Regions from separate parts of the Flavonifractor sp. HCP28S3_F3 genome, predicted to be linked through region 2. Evidence: riboswitches for the same ligand, from Rfam matches in the RefSeq annotation. Region 2 holds a riboswitch; each other region holds the start of a gene.
The links. A riboswitch is a leader RNA that binds a small molecule or an ion and turns the genes downstream of it on or off. The one in region 2 is predicted to bind cobalamin.
Positions count from the first base shown of each region.

Region 1 (4,832 bases), on a different contig from region 2:
TACGGGAAATACTGGGAGAAATTTGGCAGCAATCCGGCTTACGCGCAGTTTGAACAGTTCTATAAACGCCCGGTTTCTGTGACGGTAACAGTAAAGGGAACCAAGGGCGGAGAGAATCCGAATCCCCAGCCGGAACAGATTCAGGCTACGGTTTCTGTCAGCGGCGGCGGCTTCGAAAACTTTGCTGATTTAAGCGCATACACCTTTACCGGCAGCGGTAGTCAGGACTGGACGGCGTGGGATGCGCTGCAGGCGGCCTTGCGTGAGGCGGGATATCGCTATGAGGGCAGCGGCTCCTATGTCAGCGCTGTGACGGATTCCAACGGCGTTACCCTTTCCGAACTGGAGCATGGCGAAGGCAGTGGTTGGATGTACCGTGTCAACGGTACACTGCCGGAGATAACGCTGAACCAGTATTACCTGAGCGACGGCGATAAAATCACCTTCTTCTATACCGGTGACTACCATACAGTTCCCGGAACTCACGGCTATGACGATAACCAGAAAGCGGCCCAGGCGGTGGAAAAACTCATCAACGCCATCGGAACTGTTACCAAGGACAGCGGCGATAAGATCAAAGCGGCCCGGAAAGCATATGATGCCTTGACCGACACCCAGAAGAAGCTGGTTCGCAACTACAACGTACTGACAGAGGCTGAGGCGGCTTTCGCGGCTCTGGATGCCGGTCTGCCTTTCACGGATGTGGATAAGGATGCCTGGTATTTTGAGGCGGTTCAGTACGTCTATAAAAACGGCCTGTTCAACGGCACCAGTACAACAACCTTCTCCCCTGACGCGGAGATGAGCCGCGCCATGCTGGCTGCCGTGCTGTACCGCCTGGCGGGCTCGCCCGCCGGAGACGGTAAAGCCCCGGCCTTCACCGATGTGGCGCCGGATACCTGGTATACTAACGCCGTAGCCTGGGCCAATGGGAACGGCATCGTCACAGGTTACGGAAATGGTCTGTTCGGTGGCACTGACAGTATCACCAGGGAGCAGCTGGTCGTTATGCTTTACCGTTACGCCAAGTTTATGAAGCATGATACAGCCGCAGCTGGTGATCTCTCGGCATTCACTGACGCCGGGAACGCCAGCGACTGGGCAGTTGAGGCTCTGCGCTGGGCATACGCGGAGGGGCTGATCACCGGGCGTACCGCAACCACTATTGTGCCGCAAGGCACCGCTACTCGGGCCGAAGTGGCCATGATTCTGATGCGTTTTGGCGAGGAACTGGCAAAGTAACTGCCTCCTCGTTGAAGCATACTTCCCTCTCAAGGATCTCCGGGATCCACAGCATCCCCAGCTGTGGATCCCGGAAGTCCGATCCTGAGGAAACAGCAAGTTTGACCCAAAGAACCAGCCCGGCAAAAGTCGGCAGTTGAAGACAAGGGCTGCCATAGGTATCCTTGTCTTCGGATTCCCTTGACAACGTCATAAAAAGCGGATAGAATATTTTCGTGAACAGGTCATATGCTTGACATATGCCAACTGACAAGCCGGTGAGAATCCGGCGCAGTCTTACCTCTACTGTATTTGGCTCCGGCCATAAGCCAGGATTGTCAGCCTGTTCCATGGTAATTGATCAAGGTGGTATCCATTGCCGATTTTTGCAGCCATGCCCATGTATGGGGATGGCCAGGGTTTTTGTACATTTTTGATGTGCAAACGCTCGATTTGCAGGGATCGGCAATGGATATCTGCTTTTTGCCGGCAGACACCATTGTCTGCCGGCTTTTTGTTTTCTGAACCGGCAGCAGATCCCGAAACCGGAAGGGGGTGAAGACCGTCAGCAAGCGAAGACAGGCTCGCCCAGCCAGGCTTACGCCGCAAGAGGCAGAACAATATCGCAATTTGATACAGAAATGGGCACAGCAAGCTCCACCAGAGTACGCAGACAACGGCGAAAAGCACCCTTATACATCTCTTACGCTGTCCAGTGGGCTTGGCAGGGCGGTCTATGCCAGTTATTCCGACGAGGATTTGCTGGCTGTTCTGCACGATGCGGCGTCACGCCTGGGACGTGCGCCCACACAGGATGAGGTCTTTTCTCTGTATCGCATCTACCTGAAAGCGCGGTTTGGTACCTGGCCAGGCGCACTGCGGGCAGCCGGGATGCGGCGATTGCCAACACCGGATTTGATTATGCCGGATTGGTCACAGATGCTGGCGGAGGAGCCGGAGATCTGCGGTGCTCTGGAGGATGTGACCCGCCGCAGATGCCGCCTTGGATACCCGCCGCGCAAACGTGATGTACCGCAGGCGAAGATCCTCTGTGAGCGATTCCGTTCGTGGGAGAACGTAATTGCCGCCGCGGAGCATTTTGAGAAATGGCAGGAGGCGAAGATGGATAACTGACAAGTAAATAGAGCATTTGTTGTGGCCCTGTCTCGGCGGAAGCAGAGGGAGGGATGAACAAGGGAATCGGGTGCAAGTCCCGAACGGTAACCGCCGCTGTAAGCGCCGAGACACCGGATCGTTGACGAAAGTCAGTCACTGGGGAGACCTGGGAAGGCAGATCCGGCGTTGTGGGGAATTTCTCCGGAAGCGCAAGTCAGAAGACCTACAAGGAATGCAAAGGGTCGTCGAAATGCGACCCGACCATGGGAACACGGCTGTGGCGATCATTGGGATCTGTCACGGCATTTTTTATGCCCTGGCAGAGCGACACTCAAAAGGAGAGACGGAGCAAATATGAAGAAACGAGTATTGAGCCTGCTGCTGGTGTTTGTCATGGTACTGGGATTGCTGCCCAGCGGTGTACTGGCGGCGGAGGGCGTAACAGAGGTGTCCAGCCAGGAGGACCTGGCCGGAATGACTGACGGCAGCTATGTCCTGACAGCGGATATTGAACTGAGCGGATGGACAGCCATTGACTTTTCCGGAACCCTGGACGGTAATGGCTACACCATTACTGTGGCCGGCCAGCCGCTGTTTAACACCCTGAGCGGCACCGTACAGAACCTCTGCCTGGACGGTGAAGTAGCAGGCGAGGACGATACCGTAGGTGCGCTGGCCCGCACACAGACAGGCGGAACAGTGAATAACTGCTGGTCTGGGGCCGGATATGATTATACCGCGTGGTGCTTTGCCGGGTTTGTTGGCACCATGGCTGGCGGCACCATTAAAAACTGCCTCTCTACAACGGATAACGCCGACTCCGGCTTTGTTGGTGAGGCGACCGGTCTGCCTGTCATTGAAAACTGCTATTATACCCTCTATGACGCTGTATACAATGGCGACTTTACCGATACGAACAACAAGAAAATCAATGCTGACGAATATCCGTATGCCATGGCGCAGCTGAACGCTGTCCACGAGGCCGGGCTGCTGTACTGGGCTATGGACGAGGGCGGCGTGCCCAAGCCGATTGCTTCAGAGAAACCTGCGGCGGATCGCACGGCACTTCAGGAGCTGTACGACAGGGTAAAGGACAATACAAATGCCGTTCCTGACGAAGAAGATGTTACTTATACATCTGAGAGTTGGGAGGCCTTTGTGGCTGCCCGTGACAAGGCAAAAGCCGTTCTGGACAATGCAGACGCCACCCAGGCCGCCATTGATGGGGCAAGGAAGGATTTGCAGGCGGCAATTGACGGCTTAGTTCCCGACCGCACCACGGCAACGGCGGCGGAACGTGTGGCCCTTCAGGACGAGATCGCAAAAGTGCCCAGTGAAAAGGGCCGGTATACCGATGCCAGCTGGTCTGCCGTACAGGCAGCCCTCAAGCCTGCCAAAAACCTTTTACAGAATCCAGCCGCTACTGCGGAAAAGCTGGCCGAGCAGACTGCTTCCCTGAAAAACGCTGTCGACGCTCTGGTTGAGATCGCAGATCCGGCTGCGGTGACGGAGCTGCCGGAGGGCCAGGAGTGGACGATGATTTCCACAGCCGAGGAGCTGGCGGAGCTTTCGACAAAAGGCGGCGCCGGCTACTATAAACTGAAAAACGACATTGTGGACTATGTGGGTACTTACGATCCGTTTGGTACCCAAATCAAGCCTTTCAATGGTGTGCTGGACGGCAATGGCTTTACCGTAACCTTTGCAGGTGCAGACAAGTATCCGAATCCTGTCATCAACACCCTTGGCCCCAGCGGCGTGATTCAGAACCTGGGTGCCAACGGCAGCATCACCAATGTGCCCCTGGTGGATAAGCTCTATGGTAAGCTGATCAACTGCTATTCCTGGGCGGACACCCAATATGGCGGTCTTGTGGGAACGATGTTCTCCGGCTCTGTCATTGCCAACTGCTATGTGTATCAAATGCCCGGCGGCAGCGGCTCCGGCGGGCTGGTAATGACCGGAAACGGCGGACATATTCTCCACAGCTACTGGCCGGAGGGAAAAGCAATTGGCACTGATACCGGTACTTCCATGGTGGACAGTCAGGACGTCGCCAAGCAAAAAGAGGACAGCTTCCGCGCCATGCTCAACACACACCGCTATGGCGGCATGGAGTGGCACCAGAGTGACAAGGGCCTTCCCTGGCTGGGGGAGGAGCAGGAGTATGTCAAGCCCGACTTCAAGGCTGTAACCGTTACAAACCTGATTACCGAGGAAACTGCCTCGATTGAAGAGCCGGATGATGTGCTGAAGGTAAGCGTATTCGGCGAGCAGGGCGGCGATGTAGCCGCGCTGACCATTGACGGCTACCAGGGCGATCAGCTGGAGTGGGAGACCCCCTCACACGCCACCGATGCCCCCATCATGGTATATTATGACAAAGACTCGGAGCAGACCAGAGTATGGGTGCGCGATGCCGGTACGGTGACGGTCACGGCGTTCTTGAAGGGGACAGAAGGTGCGCCGCGAAAGGAGCTCCAGTCCTTCCAGAT
Region 1 covers NZ_JBQHUF010000009.1:47,933-52,764, reverse strand. The annotation lists gene ACTNB1_RS09420 (S-layer homology domain-containing protein) at 1-1,242, shown strand, start outside; cobalamin riboswitch at 1,447-1,582, shown strand; gene ACTNB1_RS09415 (homing endonuclease associated repeat-containing protein) at 1,777-2,355, shown strand; cobalamin riboswitch at 2,358-2,582, shown strand; gene ACTNB1_RS09410 (S-layer homology domain-containing protein) at 2,692-4,832, shown strand, end outside.
Region 1: it holds a riboswitch for cobalamin, as region 2 does, so the genes downstream of both, ACTNB1_RS09415 (homing endonuclease associated repeat-containing protein) here and cbiD (cobalt-precorrin-5B (C(1))-methyltransferase CbiD) in region 2, are expected to answer to the same signal.

Region 2 (4,832 bases):
GTAGAGGTACCCCTTGGACCGTTCCAGCTCTTCCGGGGTCTTGAAGTCGGCGATTTCGGCGGTGTTCAGACCGTTGGTGTCGGTCAGGGTGTAGCCCGCCGCACGGGCCACGTGAACCACCTCGGCGGCGATGTAGGACAGACAGGTCAGGGCCTTGTCATTGTCCAGAATGGAGCCGAAGGGACAGCCCAGCGCGGAGGAAAGGCCGCTCATGCTGGAGTTGAGCATCAGCTTGAGCCACCGAGCGCCCATCAGGTTGTCTGCGATCTCCGCCTTGCCCATGTGGCCCAGAACGTCGGCCACCATCTGAATGCGGGGGGTGATGGAGCCGTCCAGCTCGCCGATCTCGAAGAGAATGGGCCGGCTGTCCAGATCGTTGGTCAGCTCCGCCACGCCGGGCTTCACGAAGGTGGCGCCCCAGCGGCAGGCACCGCCCACTGTGCGCTTTGCACCGACCAATTCGGCCACGGAGGGCTCCGGCACGCCGTTTTGCAGGGTGCAGACAGTGCTCTCCTCACTCAGGTGGGGAAGAAGCTGATGCAGGCAGGCTTCGTTGTTGGTCTGCTTGACCATCAGGAATACCAGATCGTAGATCCCTTCCATCTGATCCGGCGTCAGAGCGTGGACCGGAACGGTCAGCTCGGCACAGCCTACGATGTGGGCGCCCTCCGCGTTCAGCGCGTCTACATGGGCCTGATACGTGTCGATGAGGTCTACGGCCAGCGCCTTCCGGCTCAGGAAGGCACCCAGGGTGGTACCCATTGCGCCGGCCCCCATGATAGCGATTCTCATTGATACGCTCCTCTCTGTGATTTGACTGGTGTGACAGCCGCTTTGCTGTGTCTGCCTATCTATGGAGCAAACTGTGTGCCAGCTCTCAAACCCGCATGGCTGCGGGGTTTTTGCTTTTTGGGCTCTGGGGATTGCACAGGATCCGGCAGACAGTTGCACAAAAAAGTGCAGTTGTGCAAAATGTGTGCAGATGGAATGGCCTAATCCGCTGCCGCTCAATGTGCAGACCTATTTTACGGTGTGAAAGTCGGAAAGGAAAGCCCCGACGGATATTTCACAGCGCCCTTGTTTTTTGCAGAACTATTTGCTATCTTTTTAACGAACAAGCCGTGATGTCAAGAGGGGAGGCACAAAATGCAGCGCAATCTTCCGGACCTGGAAAACATGCTGGACAATCTGGACGTAGGCATCATCATTTTTGACGACAAGGGGACCTACCTCTTTGTGAATAAGACCCTGCTGCAGTACACAGGCAGAGCGCGCCAGGACTACCTGGGCCACACAGTGTACGATTTCATTGAGCGGGGAATCTATCAGGAGAGCGTGGTGGAGAAGGTCTACCAGAGCAAACGTACGGTGACTCAGATCCACACCACCATCTCAGCGGACGGAAAACGAGTGGGACGATTGGTCACGGTGTCTCCTATTTTTGACGCCCAGGGCGAGATCGTCTATGCTATTTCCTGTCAGATCGAAATAGACGCTATGAACCGGAAATACAGTCAGGCACAGGCCCTCAATGCCATATCATCCTCCCTGATGGGGCAGGAGGACAAGCACGGTGCAGTTATAGCCGAGAGCGCTGCCATGAGCGCGGTGCTCGCCAGTGCTGCCCGGGCGGCCCAGACCGACGCTACTGTGCTCCTGCTGGGGGAATCAGGTACCGGAAAAGAGGTGGTGGCTGAGTATATCCACCACAACAGTCCATATCGAGACCGGGACATGGTGGCCATCAACTGCGCTTCTCTGCCGGAATCTCTGCTGGAGGCGGAGCTGTTCGGCTATGAGAAAGGCGCGTTTACCGGGGCCGCTTCCAGCGGAAAGATCGGCCTGATCGAGGCGGCCAATCATAATACCCTGATGCTGGACGAGGTGAACTCCATGTCCCTGGCCCTTCAGGCCAAGCTGCTGCGGGTGTTGGAGACCAAAACGGTGATCCGGGTAGGCTCCGTCAAGCCCCGGGAGGTGGATTTCCGACTGATCTGCGCGTCCAACGTCCCGCTGAGCCAGTGCGTGAAGGAGGGTACCTTCCGCATGGATCTCTATTATCGTCTGAACGTCATTCCCATTACCATTCCGCCTCTGCGGGAGCGCAAGGAGGATATCACGCCCCTGGCAGATCATTTTTTGGAAAAATTCTGCCGGAAATACGGCTTAAAAAAGGAGTTTTCCAAAAGTGTGTATCAGATTCTAAACCATTACGAGTGGCCAGGCAACATCCGGGAGCTGCGCAACCTGGTAGAGCATATGGTGGTCATGAGCGAGTCGTCTGTGGTAAAGATCAACCAGGTGCCCGCCGGTATGCTGGAGCCGGGATATGCGGGCCCGGGGACAATAGCCAGCAGGATAAGGAGCAGAACGAGGAATATCTCAAGATCCAGATGGCTCTGCGCCTCAACAAAGGCCACCGGGAGAAGACGGCCCAGTATCTGGGAATCTCCCGTAGGACGCTCCAGTATAAGCTGAAAAAATACGGCCTGTTGTAGGAAAACCTAGCTTTTTCCTTGCGTTTTTTTGGAGATACTGATATAATAGCCTGTACTGAATTGAAAGCACTTACAGCCGCGGAGTACCGCATCAGGGGAAGCCGGTGAGAATCCGGCGCAGTCTTACCTCTACTGTAAGCGTGGACGAAGGCGCATGAGCCATTGGCCCTCAGGGCTGAGAAGGCGTGCCGGAGGAAGAAGCGCAAGCCAGGAGACCCACTGTAAGATGCGTTTGCGTAGCTCTGAGGTGGAGAGGTGCGGCAGGTTTTGGCTACAAAGCCCTCCCTCATCCAGGGAGGGCTTTTTTTCTTTTGAAGTGGAGGTGCGGCATGGCGAAACTGGAGGTCTACCTCCCTGTGGGGAAGGAGAGGCTGCGCTGCGGCTATACCACCGGCACCTGTGCCGCCGCCGCGGCCGCCGGAGCGGTCCGGCGGCTCTTGACTGGGGAGGCCCTGCCTGCCGTGCGGGTGGATACCCCTGCCGGGATCAGCGTGGAGGCTGAGCTGCTGGATCACGCCGCCGGGCCGGACTGGGCCTCCTGCGCCGTCCGGAAGGACGGCGGGGACGACCCGGACGTCACCGACGGTGCCCTGATCTATGCCCGGGCGGAGCGGACAGATGCTCCCGGTGTTGCCATTGACGGCGGCACGGGCGTGGGCAGGGTCACCCGGCCCGGCCTGGACCAGCCGGTGGGCCAGGCGGCTATCAACTCCACCCCCCGGCGGATGATTCGGGAGCAGGCGGAGCGGGTCATGGCGGAGGCGGGCTATACCGGCGGCGTGTTGGTGACGGTCTCCGTGCCCGAGGGAGAAAAACTGGCGGGTCACACCTTCAATCCCCGGCTGGGCATTGAGGGGGGCATCTCCATCCTGGGCACCAGCGGCATCGTCCGGCCCATGAGTGAGGCTGCCCTCATCGACTCGCTGTATCTGGAACAGGACATGGCCCGGGCTGCCGGAGTGACAGATCTGCTGATGACTCCCGGCAACTACGGAGACTCTTTCGCGGAGGGAACCCTGGGCCTGGATCTCACCCACCGCTGCACCTGCAGCAACTACCTGGGCATGGCCATCGACCATGCCGCCGGGCTGGGTTTTTCCTCTCTGTTGCTGGTGGGTCACCTGGGTAAGCTCATCAAGGCGGCGGCGGGCAGCATGAACACCCACTCCAGGGTGGCCGACGGGCGGCGGGAGACCCTCACCGCCCACGCCGCCCTGGCGGGAGGTTCGCCGGAGCTGCTCCGGGCCCTGTTTGACAGTCCCACCACCGACGCAGGGGTGGAGCTGCTGAAAAAGGCCGGCCTGCTGGAGCCGGTGATGGCCTCCATCGGGGCGGCCCTGGAGGATCAGCTCCGCCACAGGGCGGGGCCGGAGCTGGAGATCGAAGCGGTCTTCTTCTCCAATCAATACGGTATTTTGGGAAAAACATCGGGGGCGGACCGGCTGCTGGCCCTCCACCGGGTATAGGAGGAACTTATGGTACATTTTATCGGCGCGGGCCCCGGCGGGGCCGATCTCATCACCGTGCGGGGAGCCAAGCTGCTGGGGGAGGCCGACGTCATCATCTACGCCGGCTCCCTGGTGAATCCCGCTCTGCTGGACTATAAAAAAGAGGGCTGCCAGGTGTACGACAGCGCCAAGATGACCCTGGAAGAAGTCATCGAGGTGATGAAAGCCACCGAGGAAAAGGGTGGCACCACCGCCCGCCTCCACACCGGCGACCCCTCTCTCTACGGTGCCCACCGGGAGCAGATGGACGAGTTGGATAAGCTGGGCATCAGCTATAACGTGACCCCCGGCGTGTCCTCCTTCTCCGGAGCCGCCGCCGCCCTTTGCGCGGAGTATACTCTGCCCGACGTATCACAGTCCGTCATCATTACCCGCATGGCGGGCCGCACGCCGGTGCCCGAGGGAGAACAGCTGCGCAAGATGGCCTCTCACGGCTGCACCATGGTGCTCTTTTTGTCCACCGGACTGCTGGAGGATGTGGAAAAAGAGCTGGCGGCGGGCGGCTATGCCCCCGACACTCCGGCGGCCATTGTCTATAAGGCCACCTGGCCGGAGGAAAAGGTGTACCGCTGCACCGTGTCTACCCTGGCCCAGACCGCACGGGAAAACCACGTCACCAAGACGGCGTTGATTACCATTGGTAATTTCCTGGGTGAAAAATACGAAAGATCCAAGCTGTACGACCCCACCTTCACCCATGAGTTCCGGGAGGCCAGCAAGTGACAGCGGCCATTCTGGCTTTTACACGCCGGGGCGCGACCCTGGGAAAGAAGCTGGCGGAGGCGCTGGACGCCTCCCTCCATGTGCCCGCCCGGTTTGCCGCTGA
Region 2 covers NZ_JBQHUF010000003.1:12,130-16,961, forward strand. The annotation lists gene ACTNB1_RS04020 (ketopantoate reductase family protein) at 1-792, opposite strand, end outside; partial or broken gene ACTNB1_RS04025 (sigma 54-interacting transcriptional regulator) at 1,177-2,085, shown strand; gene ACTNB1_RS04030 (helix-turn-helix domain-containing protein) at 2,394-2,498, shown strand; cobalamin riboswitch at 2,556-2,736, shown strand; gene cbiD (cobalt-precorrin-5B (C(1))-methyltransferase CbiD) at 2,828-3,964, shown strand; gene cobM (precorrin-4 C(11)-methyltransferase) at 3,974-4,729, shown strand; gene ACTNB1_RS04045 (cobalt-precorrin 5A hydrolase) at 4,726-4,832, shown strand, end outside.

Region 3 (4,832 bases), on a different contig from region 2:
GATCACCGCCCTGTCCCGGGAGCACCTGCAGCAGATGGTCTTCTGGCAGATGGGCGGCTTCACCGGCCGGAACTGGTCCCATGTGGCAGTGATGTTCCCGGTTCTGGTCCTCTCCATGCTGGTATTGCAGCGCTTTACTCCGGAGATGGATATCATGAGCTTTGGAGAGGAGCAGGCCATGTCCATCGGCGTGGATCTCAAGCGGATCAAGCTCCTTTTGATCGGCATTGCCGCCCTGCTGACCGGCACGGCAGTGTCGCTGGTGGGTGTTATTGGCTTTGTGGATCTAATCGCGCCTCATGTTGTGCGGCGGATCTTCGGTTCCTCCCACCGTCTGGTGCTGCCCTTGTCCGCCTTGTTCGGCGGCACATTTCTGATGTTGGCGGAGTTGGTTTCCCGCACGGTGATGGCGCCCACGATTATTCCTGTAGGAGCGGTGACAGCACTGGTAGGCGCTCCCTTCTTCGCACTGGTGTTCTTCCGCGGCAGAAAGCTGAAATGAGGTGGAGTTTGTATGCTGCATCTGAAAAATATTTGTGCCGGATATGGAAACGGAGATATTCTGCACGATATTACCTTTGATCTGCCTCTGGGACAAAATCTGTGCATTCTGGGGCCTAATGGCTGCGGGAAAAGCACATTGCTGCGTACCATCTCCGGTCTTCTGGACTGCCGTGGGGAACTGACCCTGGATGGGAAGCCGGTGGCCGCCATGCGCCGGCCGGAGATTGCGTCTCACATGGCCATGATGAGCCAAATGAGCACCGTCTATTTTTCTTTTTCGGTCTTTGAAACAGTGATGATGGGCCGGTATCAGAAGCTGCGCCGGGGACTTTTTGCATCCCCGTCCAGAGAGGACAAGCAGTGTGTGGAGCAGTATCTGCGGGCCACCGGGTTGGAGCCGCTGCGGGAGTGTCAGATCTCCGAGCTGTCGGGCGGCCAGCTTCAGCGGGTATTTTTGGCCCGGACGCTGGCCCAGGAACCGGAGATCATTTTACTGGACGAGCCCACCAACCACCTGGATCTGAAGCACCAGACAGAGCTGGTGAGCTATCTTAAAAACTGGTCTCAGGAAAAAGGACGGACTGTCATCGGCGTACTCCACGACATCAACCTCTCCCTGATGCTCTCCGAGCAGCTTTTGTTTTTGAAAAATGGTTCTGTGGCAGGGATGGGGCCTGCCAATATGCTTCTAACAAGAGAGTTTCTCCATGAAGTTTATGATATGGACGTAGCCTCATATATGATGGCCTCCCTCAAGCGTTGGGAGCAGGTATCTTAACGGTATTCGGACATGCAGAAAAGCACATGGCCTGTCCCTGCGTCGGGTACAGGCCATGTGCTTTTTCTATTTTTCCCAGGGCGTGTACAGACAATAGGCCGGACAGAGCTCGCCCATATAGATCCATACATTTTCTCCCATTTCGATGGGCTCCCCGAAAACCAGGTTAGGAACCATCAGCTTCAGAGTGGTGCGTTTGAGACCCTTGATGTTTTCCCCCTCCTGAGTGGGAGCCTTGCTGAAATCCTCAATCCGCTGGGCCAGATCGCTGATTCCCAGCTCCCGGGAGAGCCGGGGGATTACCTCATCCTTTACGGCGTATACCACATGATCCGGATTTTCAAACCAGGTTCGACTTATCATAACGCTTGCCTCCTGTCAGTTGGTTTTTTGCGCCAGTTTTTTGATCTCGCCATACTTGCCGATGATATAGTCATAGCCCTCCCTGCGATGGGGAATCAAGCAGCCGCTGCAATCCTTAATCCCCCCAGCAATATAGGTGAAGTTTCCGCCGCATTTATCTCCCAGTGCATACAGCGGGCAGTAGCAGAACAGGCAGTTAAAGTTTTCCGGGTCATTGGTGGAATGGCAGGGGAAGTATTCGCATTTGCTGTTGGAAAAGAACTGAAAGTGCTTTTCGGACGTCGATGATTCCATACCGCTTCTCCTTTCATTTTACTGACTGATACATCACTCATGATATACTGACCGGCGGTGAAACAGAAAAAGGAGGTGCCCGGGCGGCACCTCCTTCTGACAAAAACACGCTGGCCCTAACAAGAAGGCCAGCGAGCAAAGCAACGTACACAACGGAGGACACGCCCGCTGTTTCCCCCTGCATCCTGCCATGGTGCAAGTCTCCTGACTTACGTTATGAGAGCTTGGCTCTCTGCGTCCATTTCCTACCTTCTCACAGGGTCTTCCCCCGCAATGGCGGACTTTCGTCCAGACGGCATACGCCGCTTCGGAATGGCCTCACGTACACAGTGCCGGTCGCGCGGGACTTGGATATCCCATTCGTTTTAGCTGCTGCCTGATCCTTGTCGGCAGGATCGTTACAGCAAACAGCCACACCATGCAATAGATACAGTGATATGAAATTTTCAAACCGGCGGCAAACGCCGGGCCTGGAACCAAGAATGGATTTAAATATAGCATAGCACGCCTTGTGCAGGTTGTCAAATGCTCTTTAATTTGTTTAGAAACAGGGCTCCAAGGGCTCCTTTCTGAAGAAATTTAAAAAATAGCAAAAACAGAATAGCATTTTGATACGGCTTGTGCTATAATGCAAAAGCAACAAGGAAAATTAAATATGAAATCCGGCTTTTGTGGCAAATGCGCGACCCGGCTCCTATGAGCTGGACACGCATCCTTGTTTCTGAACAAGGGAATCAGGTGAGAATCCTGGACATGTTTCGTCCGTGACCCGTCCGTGAAAACGGCGGCAAAGGGGCGATTCTATAGCTGTGATTGTGGAGCAAATCCGTTTTCTGCGAAAGCAGGTCACTGGCGGCTGTAATGGCTTAGCTGGGAAGGCGGCGGATTTGCGTTGGCGGGCATAGCTCCGCCTGGACACATCAGTCAGAAGACCTACTAAGAGCTTACCCCCGGATCTCCGGGGCTGCTCTGACAAAAAATGCCTTATGCGGCAGCACGTTTGTGCTGTCGCTTTCACGCAGTGACGACACAGGAGCGGACAGAATTGTCCGCTCCTTTTTTGTCAGGTACGGCCCCGTTCCAAAAGCCCTGTTTTTTGAAAACAGTTTTTATAAAAATGGTTTGAAGGAGTGGAGCTTTGTGAAAAAAAGGATTCTTTCGTTTTTTCTGGTGCTGTGCCTGACCCTCGGACTTCTGCCGTCGGCGGCACTGGCCGCAGAAACGGCACAGCCGGTGTCCAGCGTCGGTGAGTTTGCCGCCATGGAGCCGGATGGAAACTACGTTTTGACAGATGATATTACAGTGTCTTCCCCCTACGGGCAGCCTTTCAGCGGCAGCTTTGACGGTGGAGGGCACAAGGTAACCCTCACCATTTCCGGCGACAGCAAGCTGGGGCTCTTTTCCGAGCTGTCCTCCGGCGCGACCGTCCGCAATATCATCACTGACGGTTCGGTCAGCGGTACCAGTCAGGTGGGCGGCATCGCGGGCCTCAGCTCCGGTACGATTGAAAACTGTTTGAATACGGCGTCCATCACCGCCGGCAGCAAGTATGCGGGCGGCATCGCAGGACAGTGTACCGGCGGCAGTATCACCGGCTGCGGCAATACCGGAAGTGTGGCGCTCAGCGGAACTGACCAGTACGCTGGCGGCATTGCCGGTCAAACCAAGGCCACTGCCATTACCAACTGCTATAACCAGGGTGAGATTTCCAGTCAACGGAACCGTTCCGGTGCAAACCTGGGCGGTATCGTCGGCTACGCAGGAGATGATTACGGTCGCGGCAGCAGCCTGAACAACTGTTATAGCACCGGCGCCATTACTGTGCAGGAAAAGGCCACCAATTTTGGTGCTATTGCCGGATGGATGTACAATTCCACAGCGGAAAACTGCTATTATCTGGACTCCAGCTGCACCACCGGTACCAACGGCAACAACCAGACGGCTGCCGCTAAAATATCGGAGGAGATGAAGGGTGCGGATTTTGCCGCCGCGTTGGGCGAGGGCTTCCGGGTCAAGGCCGGGGAGTATCCGGTTCTGTCCTGGCAGATCTCTACCGCTTCCACTGTGTTTACCATTGCACCGTCCGCGGCGGAGCTGACCATCCGCAGTGGTGACACCGTCGTGTATTCCTCCAACCAGGGGGAGAGGCGAACCGCCTCCCTGGCCGCCGGCAGCTACACCTACACGGTCAGCTGTGAGGGCTATACGACCCAGAACGGAGAGCTTACCATTTCCGAAGCTCAGGCCAACAGCAGTGCGGAAATCCAGGTGGGCTCCATCATCCTGGAACACGACGAGAGCCAGTGGGGCACCTTGAGCTTTCAGGTTGACGGTGCGGAGGATTATACAATTACCGTGACGCTGGATGGCCAGGAAATGGCCGCCGGGGAAAACGGAGCTTATACGCTGCTCCTGAACAAGACCTATGACTATGTCGTGACGCCGACAGCGGAGCAGGTGGAAGGCGCGCAGGGAAGTATCCGTCTGACTGAGGATAAGACCGAGACGGTCTCCCTGAAAACGGTCACCGGCATTGCGGTCAAAACCCAGCCAGGCAAGACGGAATACTATGTGGGCGACACGCTGGACACCGCCGGCCTTGTGGTAACTGTCAGCTACTCCGACAACTCCACCCGGGAGATCTCCCAGGGCTTCGACGTCAGCGGCTTTGATTCCTCAACAGCCGGGGAGAAGACGGTCACGGTCACCTATTGCGGAAGCAGCGCAACATTCCAGGTTTCCGTGTCGGAGAAGCCCTTCCCCAGCACTGTATTCAACGCTCTGGCCGGGAAAGCCCAGGTGGCGTACAGCCACAATTCCAGCTATAAAGGAGAACCCGGTCAGGAGTTTGTGGAGGAGGACGGCGTTCTCCGCTCCAACAGCAAGAGGCAGA
Region 3 covers NZ_JBQHUF010000009.1:57,114-61,945, reverse strand. The annotation lists gene ACTNB1_RS09440 (FecCD family ABC transporter permease) at 1-502, shown strand, start outside; gene ACTNB1_RS09435 (ABC transporter ATP-binding protein) at 515-1,282, shown strand; gene ACTNB1_RS09430 (hypothetical protein) at 1,349-1,645, opposite strand; gene ACTNB1_RS09425 (cysteine-rich small domain-containing protein) at 1,661-1,939, opposite strand; cobalamin riboswitch at 2,631-2,891, shown strand; gene ACTNB1_RS09420 (S-layer homology domain-containing protein) at 3,080-4,832, shown strand, end outside.
Region 3: it holds a riboswitch for cobalamin, as region 2 does, so the genes downstream of both, ACTNB1_RS09420 (S-layer homology domain-containing protein) here and cbiD (cobalt-precorrin-5B (C(1))-methyltransferase CbiD) in region 2, are expected to answer to the same signal.